Regions from separate parts of the Leclercia sp. CFBP8987 genome, predicted to be linked through region 3. Evidence: predicted binding sites of a transcription regulator. Region 3 holds the regulator's gene; each other region holds the start of a gene.
The links. The regulator CRP, encoded in region 3, controls carbon source genes, mostly activating them, when cyclic AMP is high. The targets are predictions, from matches to a motif close to ATGTGANNNNNNTCACAT.
Positions count from the first base shown of each region.

Region 1: the regulator CRP is predicted to act here: its motif matches at 1,733-1,750, upstream of focA (formate transporter FocA).
Region 2: the regulator CRP is predicted to act here: its motif matches at 1,458-1,475, upstream of cdd (cytidine deaminase).

Region 1 covers NZ_CM188255.1:1,599,964-1,603,244, reverse strand. The annotation lists gene ycaO (30S ribosomal protein S12 methylthiotransferase accessory factor YcaO) at 1-1,403, shown strand, start outside; gene focA (formate transporter FocA) at 1,809-2,666, shown strand; gene pflB (formate C-acetyltransferase) at 2,718-3,281, shown strand, end outside.
Region 2 covers NZ_CM188255.1:3,245,949-3,249,229, reverse strand. The annotation lists gene sanA (outer membrane permeability protein SanA) at 1-387, opposite strand, end outside; gene cdd (cytidine deaminase) at 516-1,400, opposite strand; gene SOM40_RS15735 (CidB/LrgB family autolysis modulator) at 1,529-2,224, opposite strand; gene SOM40_RS15730 (CidA/LrgA family protein) at 2,221-2,619, opposite strand; gene map (type I methionyl aminopeptidase) at 2,835-3,281, shown strand, end outside.
Region 3 covers NZ_CM188255.1:4,442,298-4,445,578, forward strand. The annotation lists gene SOM40_RS21455 (phosphoribulokinase) at 1-453, shown strand, start outside; gene SOM40_RS21460 (OsmC family protein) at 496-900, opposite strand; gene crp (cAMP-activated global transcriptional regulator CRP) at 1,210-1,842, shown strand; gene SOM40_RS21470 (YccS/YhfK family putative transporter) at 1,900-3,281, shown strand, end outside.

The DNA.
Region 1 (3,281 bases), 2.0 Mb from region 3:
GGATCCTCGACGATCGCCTGCGCGCGTTTTACGATCTGGACAATCAGCTGACCGCCAGCATGCTGATCGACCTGCAGTCAGGTAATGAAGATCGCGGTATCTGCGCCCTGCCGTTTACCCGTCAGTCTGATGAGCAAACCGTCTATATTCCGATGAATATCATCGGCAATCTGTATGTCTCCAACGGCATGTCCGCCGGTAACACCCGCAACGAAGCGCGTGTTCAGGGCCTGTCCGAGGTGTTTGAGCGTCATATTAAGAACCGCATTATCGCGGAATCCATCAGCCTGCCGGAGATCCCGGCTGACGTGCTGGCCCGCTACCCGGGCGTGGTGGAGTCTATCGCCAAACTGGAAGCCGAAGGTTTCCCAATCTTTGCCTATGACGGCTCCCTGGGCGGTAAGTACCCGGTGATCTGCGTGGTACTGTTCAACCCGGCGAACGGCACCTGCTTCGCCTCCTTCGGCGCGCACCCGGACTTTGGCGTAGCGCTGGAGCGTACCGTCACCGAGCTGCTGCAGGGTCGTAGCCTGAAAGATCTCGACGTGTTCACCCCGCCGACCTTCGATGACGAAGAAGTGGCTGAGCACGCCAACCTGGAGACGCACTTCATCGACTCCAGCGGCTCTATCTCCTGGGATATGTTCAAGCAGGACGCGGATTATCCGTTTGTTGACTGGAGCTTCGCCGGCACCACGGAAGAAGAGTTTGCCACCCTGATGGCGATCTTCACTGCCGAAGGCCAGGAAGTGTACATCGCGGATTACGAGCACCTCAGCGTCTATGCATGCCGTATTCTGGTCCCGGGCATGTCCGATATCTATCCGGTGGAAGATCTGTGGCTGGCGAATAACAGCATGGGTGCGCACCTGCGCGAAACCCTGCTGGCCCTGCCGGAGAGCGCATGGGAGAAAGAGGATTACCTGAACCTCATCACCCAGCTGGACGACGAAGGCCACGACGACTTTACCCGCGTGCGCGAGCTGCTGGGCCTGGCGACGGGCAAAGACAACGGCTGGTACACTCTGCGTATCGGTGAGCTGAAGGCGATGCTGGCACTGGCGGGCGGCGACCTGGAGCAGGCGCTGATCTGGACCGAGTGGACTATCGAGTTCAATGCCTCAGTATTCAGCGCAGAGCGTGCGAACTACTACCGTTGCCTGCAGACGCTGCTGTTGCTGTCCCAGGAAGAGGATCGTCAGCCGCTGCAATATCTGAACGCCTTCACCCGCATGTACGGTGCCGAAGCGGTAGAGAACGCCAGCGCGGCCCTGAGCGGCGAAGCGCCATTCCACGGCCTGCAGGCGGTGGATAGCGATCTGAAAGCCTTCCCTGCTCACCAGTCGTTGCTGAAGGCCTATGAGAAACTGCAGAAGGCCAAAAGCGCTTTTTGGGCTAAATAACGTTACATAACATTACAGATAGTAGGCGTATACATTCGCCTACGTTATATTACGGGGCAATTTTATTGCCCCGTTTTTTATTTCTACGGCGATAAAATTTAATTGTAATAATAAAGTTAAATATTGGTAGCTATAATAATGGCGACCTGACGGTTATTGTTACTTTTTATATGAAATACTCCATTATAATTAACTGTCCGGGAGAGCGTCGGAAGAAAAAAATCAAATCATTTTGTAAGATTTAAAATTTATTTTTATACGGATAATCAAATACTTACTCCGCATTTGCCGAAAAACCACGCACTTTGCGGGCCTATAAGCCAGGCGAGATATGATCTACATCAATTTCTCTTCTATAATGCTTTGTTAGTATCTCGTCGCCGACTTAATAAAGAGAGAGTTAGTGTGAAAGCTGACAACCCTTTTGATCTTTTACTCCCAGCTGCCATGGCGAAAGTTGCCGAAGAAGCGGGTGTCTATAAAGCAACGAAACAACCGATGACGACGTTCTTCCTGGCCATCACTGCCGGGGTGTTCATCTCCATTGCCTTTGTTTTCTATATCACCGCCACCACCGGTACTGCCGGGATGCCTTTCGGTATCGCCAAGCTTATCGGCGGCATCTGTTTCTCACTGGGTTTGATCCTGTGCGTTATCTGCGGCGCTGACCTCTTTACCTCTACGGTGCTTATCGTCGTCGCGAAAGCCAGCGGTAAGATTACCTGGGGCCAACTGGCAAAAAACTGGCTCAACGTTTACGTTGGAAACCTGATTGGCTGCCTGCTGTTTGTCCTGCTGATGTGGTTGTCGGGTGAATATATGACCGCTAACGGCGCGTGGGGGCTTAATGTCCTGCAGACCGCCGACCACAAAGTACATCACACATTTATTGAAGCCGTTGCGCTTGGCATTCTCGCCAACCTGATGGTCTGCCTGGCCGTCTGGATGAGCTACTCCGGACGCAGCCTGATGGACAAAGCCATGATCATGGTTCTGCCTGTCGCCATGTTCGTTGCCAGCGGCTTTGAACACAGTATTGCAAACATGTTTATGATCCCTCTGGGTATTGTAATCCGTGATTTTGCCAGCCCGGAGTTCTGGACCGCAGTAGGTTCCAGCCCGGAAAGTTTCTCTCACCTGACCGTTATGAACTTCATTACTGATAACCTGATCCCAGTCACAATCGGGAACATTATTGGCGGTGGTCTGCTGGTTGGGTTGACATACTGGGTCATTTACCTGCGTGGCGATAACCATCATTAATGGTTTTCTCAGGCAGTAAATAAAAAATCCACTTAAGAAGGTAGGTGTTACATGTCCGAACTTAATGAAAAGTTAGCCACAGCATGGGAAGGTTTTGCCAAAGGTGATTGGCAGAATGAAGTCAACGTTCGTGACTTCATCCAGAAAAACTACACTCCATATGAAGGTGACGAATCCTTCCTGGCCGGTGCTACCGACGCTACCACTGCCCTGTGGGACAGCGTTATGGAAGGCGTTAAGCAGGAAAACCGCACTCACGCGCCTGTTGATTTCGACACCTCCATCGCGTCTACCATTACTTCTCACGACGCGGGTTATATCAACAAATCCCTCGAGAAGATCGTTGGTCTGCAAACTGAAGCGCCACTGAAACGTGCGATTATCCCGTTCGGTGGTATCAAAATGGTTGAAGGTTCCTGCAAAGCGTACGATCGCGAGCTGGACCCGATGCTGAAGAAAATCTTCACCGAATACCGCAAAACCCACAACCAGGGCGTGTTTGACGTTTACACCAAAGACATCCTGAACTGCCGTAAATCAGGCGTCCTGACCGGTCTGCCAGATGCGTATGGCCGTGGCCGTATCATCGGTGACTACCGTCGCGTTGCGCTGTAC
Region 2 (3,281 bases), 1.2 Mb from region 3:
AATCGAATCGAGGGTTCTGAAACCCGCGTAATCGAGCACGATATCCGCCGGGTCAACGCCTGCGGCAATCAGATCCTTACGCATGGTGACCGGCTCATTGTAGCTCTGCAGCGCGTTATCGCCGCTCAGCAACAGGTAGTTGACCTTCCCGCTGTTGTAGGCGTTGAGTGCTCCCTGAATGCGGTAACGGTAATACTGGTTGATCACCCCGGTGCGGTAATACTTGGCGGTGCCGAGCACTACGCCGACCTGACGGTAGGGCAGGTCCTGAAGGTCATCAAAGATATAGGGGGCCGTTTTCCAGCTCATCCAGCGGTCGAGGCCCAGCGCAGTCAGCAGCACAATGGCGATCAGGGCAACCAGGCTGTAAAACACGCGCTTTAACATACAGATGACTCTTACCAAAGGTGAAATTTCACTCAGGCTACTTTACCCGTCTGGTAAGCGCAAGAAACGGCGGTTTAATTGGAGGGATTTTCATCAATTGTGCGGGCATTGCTGCCCGCATCAAGGACTTACGCCAGCAGAACGCGGTCGATGCTGGTGCAACCCAGGGCGCGCAGCGTGGCGGCAGTGGCATCCCACTGGATCAGCGGTGCGTCGGCTTTTTCCGCCAGAATGGCGCGCTGGATGTCCGGGTAGTCGTAACCGTTGAGGCTGAGCAGGTTCAGGGCGCCCTGCAGCGGGGGCAGCGTCGGGTTAAAGGCGGCGTTCTCGGCATAGCTGCCGGTGAAGAGTCGGCCATCGCGACACTCTAGCGCCACGCCGCTCGGGGAGTTACTGTACGGTGCGTGTGACTTGTTAGCAGCGAGAATTGCCGCCTGGGCCAGCGCGTCACCGCTGACGGCATAACCATGATCCTGCTCATCCATCAGCAGGGATTTAATCTCCAGATCCTTAGGTCCGAAGGCGTCCGGCAGATAATCTTCCAGGGTATGCGGGGCGCGGCCCGGGAGGTTGATGCGCAGCTGCAAACCGCTGTTGAGCTCGTTCATAAACTGACGACAGTGGCCGCACGGCGTGTAGTTCACGGTAATGGCCTGCAGGGAGTGTTCCCCGCGCAGCCAGGCGTGGCTGATGGCGCTCTGTTCTGCATGCACGGTCTGCTGCATGGTGGCCCCGATAAACTCCATATTGCCGCCGAAGTACCAGGTGCCGCTCACGCCGCGCGCAATGGCGCCGACGTTGAAATGAGAGAGGTCCGCACGGGCGCAGGCCGCCGCCAGGGGCAGAAGTGCAAAGGCCAGCGCGTCATCATCCAGATCGGTAGCACCTTTCAGGGCGGTGACCTGTTCAGCCGTCAGCAGGGCGGGGAAGTGTGCATCCGCCAGAACCGGGGCCAGGGCTGACTGCAAATTCTCTGCAAGCTGAGCGAAAGCTGATTGAAAACGTGGATGCATGACGTTGCCTCTTAAAGGTTAATGGATCGGTAGTGTACGGAGCCGATGCGGCTTTATATGTGACTCAGATCTCATTATTTGTGCAACTTATGAAACTCAAATGAAAAATGCGCGACGCGTCGCAAATTTTAGCCCATGACCGCCAGAATAATCGGGAACAGGAACGGCGCGATAAGGGAGGTCATGATCCCGCAGATCACCAGCGCCAGGGAGCTGAATGCCCCTTCCTGATAATCCAGCTCCGCACAGCGGGCGGTGCCGAGGGCGTGCGAGGCGGTGCCCATCGCCAGACCACGGGCTGACTTAGTGCGAATGCGCATCGCATTCAGCAGCGTATGCCCTAATACCGCCCCGAGAATACCGACATAAATAACGCACACGGCGCTGATCGCCGGGATACCGCCGAGACTGCCACCCACCGCCATTGCGATCGGCGTGGTCACGGATTTAGGTAGAATAGAGGCCGCGATTTCCGGCGTCGCCCCCATCAGCAATGCCACCGACGTACCGGTGATCATCGCCACCACGCTACCCACCAGGCAGATGGTAATGATCGACTTCCAGCGGGCGCGGATCTGGTGCAGCTGTTCATACAGCGGAAACGCCAGCGCCACCACCGCAGGCTGGAGCAGATCGTTGAGGACCTTGCTGCCCTGGAAATATTTCGCATAAGGAATGCCGGTCAGCAGCAGGAACGGAATAATCACCACCATCGCCACCAGCAGGGGGTTAAGCAGGGGGAACTTCAGGCGCACCGCCAGCTTGCGGGCGGCGAAGAATACCGCCACGGTAAGCGGCAGCGACCACCAGATATTGGCCATCATTTGTTCTGTCCTTTCTGTCCAACCACGTTACGTTCCCCGTGCACCAGATGCGTGCTCCAGCTCACCACTAAAAATGCCACCAGCGTACTTATGGTGCAGGAGACAAATATCGGGCCAAACTGCGCACTCAGCAGGTCGTAATACTGCATCACCCCCACGCCAATCGGCACGAACAGCAGCGCCATATAGCGGATTAATACCGAGCAGCCGGGCTTGACCCATTTTGCCGGGAGGATTTGCAGCGCGAGCAGCACAAACAGGATCAGCATGCCAATAATGCTGCCGGGAATGGTAATGGGCAGCAGGGAGGCGAGAAAGATACCCGCATAGAGGCAGGCATAAATCAGGATGAAGGCGCGCAGGTATTGCCAGACAACTATCAATGATTTCTTCATGGTGAAAGTCCTTAATGGAACGCATTCATCATACAATTAAAACCGGAAACGTGCTACGGATCACATCATGACTTTTGAGCATACCAGACATTACTTTCTGGAACGTTGGGCATTTCCCCAAACCGCAGGAGACAACGCGGCGCTGACAAGATACGATCAACAGATAAAGATAATGATGCTCAAATCCGGCCCTTACCCTTTACTGGAGGTAAACAATGCCATCAATTCTCATTAAAACCGCCGACGAGCTGGCTCGCCAGCGCCACGCGGGTGAACTGCTGGCCTCGGTGTTCACCATGCTGGACGACTTTATTAAGCCTGGCGTATCCACTATGGAGATCAACAATCGCGCCGAGGCCTTTATCGTCGATCAGCTTAAGTCCCGTCCGGCCAGCAAAGGGCAATATGATTACCCCTACGTGCTGAACACCTCGGTCAACGACGTGGTCTGCCACGGGATCCCTAAAGAGTCGGAACACCTTAAATCCGGGGCTATCGTCAACGTCGACATCACCCTCGAAAACGCGGGCATGATCGCCGACTCCAGTAAAATGTATCTCATTGGTGACGTTTCGCCTCTGGCCCGCCGGCTGGTGAAAGCGACCTACGAAGGGATGTGGAAGGGGATCAAGGCCGTCAAACCGGGTGCCACACTGGGCGAT
Region 3 (3,281 bases):
CATCACGACGTGGCGCGCCATGTCGACCTGCTGGTGGGCGTGGTACCGATCGTCAATCTGGAGTGGATCCAGAAGCTGACGCGGGATACCAGCGAACGCGGTCACTCCCGCGAGGCGGTGATGGACTCGGTGGTGCGCTCGATGGAGGATTACATTAACTTCCTGACGCCACAGTTTTCCCGCACCCATATTAACTTCCAGCGCGTCCCGACCGTGGACACTTCTAACCCCTTTGCCGCAAAAGGCATCCCGTCCCTTGACGAGAGCTTCGTGGTGATCCACTTCCGCAATCTGGACAATATTGACTACCCCTGGCTGCTGGCGATGCTGCAGGGTTCATTTATTTCGCACATCAATACGCTGGTGGTGCCGGGCGGGAAGATGGGGCTGGCGATGGAGTTGATCATGATGCCGCTGGTGCAGCGGTTGATGGAAGGCAAGAAGATCGACTGAGGTTTTGTTGCCCGGTAAGCGCAGCGCCACCGGGCAAGGCGCTTAGGCCTCGATCACTTCATACGAATGCGTAATGTTGACCGCTTTCTCCAGCATCAGCGCCACGGAGCAGTACTTCTCCGCAGAGAGATCCACCGCGCGGGATACCGCCGCATCTTTCAGCGCTTTGCCGGTGACCACGAAGTGCAGGTTGATATGGGTGAACAGGCGCGGCGCCTCTTCACGGCGCTCTGAGGTCAGCTTCACTTCACAGTCGGTCACATCGTGACGCCCTTTTTGCAGGATCGACACCACGTCGATGGCGCTGCATCCGCCTGCCGCCATCAGGACTACTTCCATCGGGCTTGGCGCTTTATCACCGGAGTTGCCATCCATCAAAATCTGGTGCCCGGAAGCGGACTCACCAAGGAACGTTAACCCTTCTACCCATTTCACACGTGCTTGCATTTGTATTAACTCCAGGAGTGCATTTTTGCTGACAGATTACGCGTCAGTAACAATTCTGACAACGGAAGTCGACCTGCATCAAGCTGAAGCGAGACACCAGGAGACACGCGGCAAAAGCTATGCTAAAACAGTCGGGATGCTACAGTAATACATTGACGTTGCACATGTATGCAGAGGACATCACACATTCCAGGCTGCTAATTATTGTGCCAGCCAGACCCCAGGCAGGGGAAAGAATTCGATTGCAACCCCAGAGTACAGGTACATAGCCAGACTCTGGAGACAGCTTATAACAGAGGATAACAGCGCATGGTGCTTGGCAAACCGCAAACAGACCCGACTCTCGAATGGTTCTTGTCTCATTGCCATATTCATAAGTACCCATCGAAGAGCACGCTGATTCACCAGGGTGAAAAAGCGGAAACGTTGTATTACATCGTCAAAGGCTCAGTGGCAGTGCTGATCAAAGATGAAGAAGGCAAAGAGATGATCCTCTCTTACCTGAATCAGGGAGATTTCATCGGCGAGCTGGGCCTGTTTGAAGAAGGTCAGGAGCGTAGCGCCTGGGTGCGTGCGAAGACCGCGTGTGAAGTGGCTGAGATCTCCTATAAGAAGTTCCGCCAGCTGATCCAGGTTAACCCGGATATCCTGATGCGCCTCTCCTCGCAGATGGCTCGCCGTCTGCAGGTCACGTCCGAGAAAGTGGGTAACCTCGCCTTCCTCGACGTAACGGGCCGTATCGCTCAGACCCTGCTGAACCTGGCGAAACAGCCAGACGCCATGACCCACCCGGACGGTATGCAAATTAAAATTACCCGTCAGGAAATTGGTCAGATCGTCGGATGTTCGCGTGAGACAGTCGGTCGTATTCTGAAAATGCTGGAAGATCAAAACCTGATTTCCGCCCACGGTAAAACCATCGTGGTTTACGGAACACGTTAATTCCGCTCAAACGGCGTGGCATCGCAGGATGCCACGCCGTTTTTGTCTCTAGCATCCATGTGGCGCAGGCTCATTTATCACCCGGAAGTTAACTACGCACTGCGGCAAACCCTGGTGTTGTGTCTCCCCGTGGCTGTGGGTTTGATTTTCGGTCATCTGCAACAGGGACTCCTCTTTTCTCTGGTTCCAGCCTGCTGCAACATCGCTGGCCTGGACACACCGCATAAACGCTTTTTTAAACGTCTGACTATTGGCGGCTGCCTGTTTGCCGGATGTAGCCTGGCCGTCCAGCTGTTGCTGGCGCGGGATATTCCACTGCCGCTCATTCTGACGGTACTGGCAATGACCTTAGGCGTCACGGCAGAAATCAGCGCTCTCCATGCGCGACTCCTGCCCGCCTCGCTGATTGCGGCCATCTTTACCCTGAGTCTTGCCGGGAACATGCCGGTCTGGGAACCGCTGCTCCTCTATACGCTGGGCACCCTCTGGTACGGGCTGTTTAACTGGTTCTGGTTCTGGATGTGGCGCGAACAGCCGCTGCGCGAGTCGCTGAGCATGCTCTATCAACAGCTGGCGGATTACTGCGAAGCGAAATATACCCTGCTGACCCAGCACACTGACCCTGAGAAATCGTTGCCACCGCTGCTGGCCCGCCAGCAGAAGGTAGTGGATCTGATCAGCCTCTGTTACCAGCAGCTGCATATGCTGGCGGCCAACAGAAATCACGAATACAAACGCCTGCTGCGCACCTTCCAGGTGGGGCTGGATCTGCAGGAGCATATCTCCGTCAGTCTGCACCACCCGAAGGAGGTGCAAAAGCTGGTGGAGCGCAGTCACGCCGAAGCGGTGATCCGCTGGAACGCACAGACCGTGGCGGCCCGCCTGCGGGTGCTGGCTGATGACATCCTCTATCATCGCTACCCCACTCGCTTTAGCATGGACAAACCGCTCGGCGCGCTGGAAAAAATCGCCCGTCAGCACCCGGATAACCCGGTGGGACAGTTCTGCGCCTGGCACTTCAGCCGTATCGCCCGGGTGCTGCGCACCCAGCGTCCGCTCTACCCGCGCGACCTGATGGCCGACAAGCAGAAACGCCTGCCGCTGATCCCCGCCCTGAAAAGCTATCTGTCGCTGAAGTCTGCCGCCCTCCGTAATGCGGCGCGTATCAGCGTGATGCTGAGTATCGCCAGCCTGATGGGCATAGCGCTGCACCTGCCGAAACCTTACTGGATCTTAATGACCGTCCTGCTGGTAACGCAAAACGGCTACAGCGCGACGCGGGTGCGTATTTTCCACCGGGCGGCCGGCACCATGGTGGGGCTGATCATCGCCGGTGTCACCCTGCACTTCCACGTTCCGGAAGGCTATACCCTCGCCGGGATGCTGGTGATCACTCTGGTAAGTTACCTGTTTATTCGTAAGAACTACGGCTGGGCGAC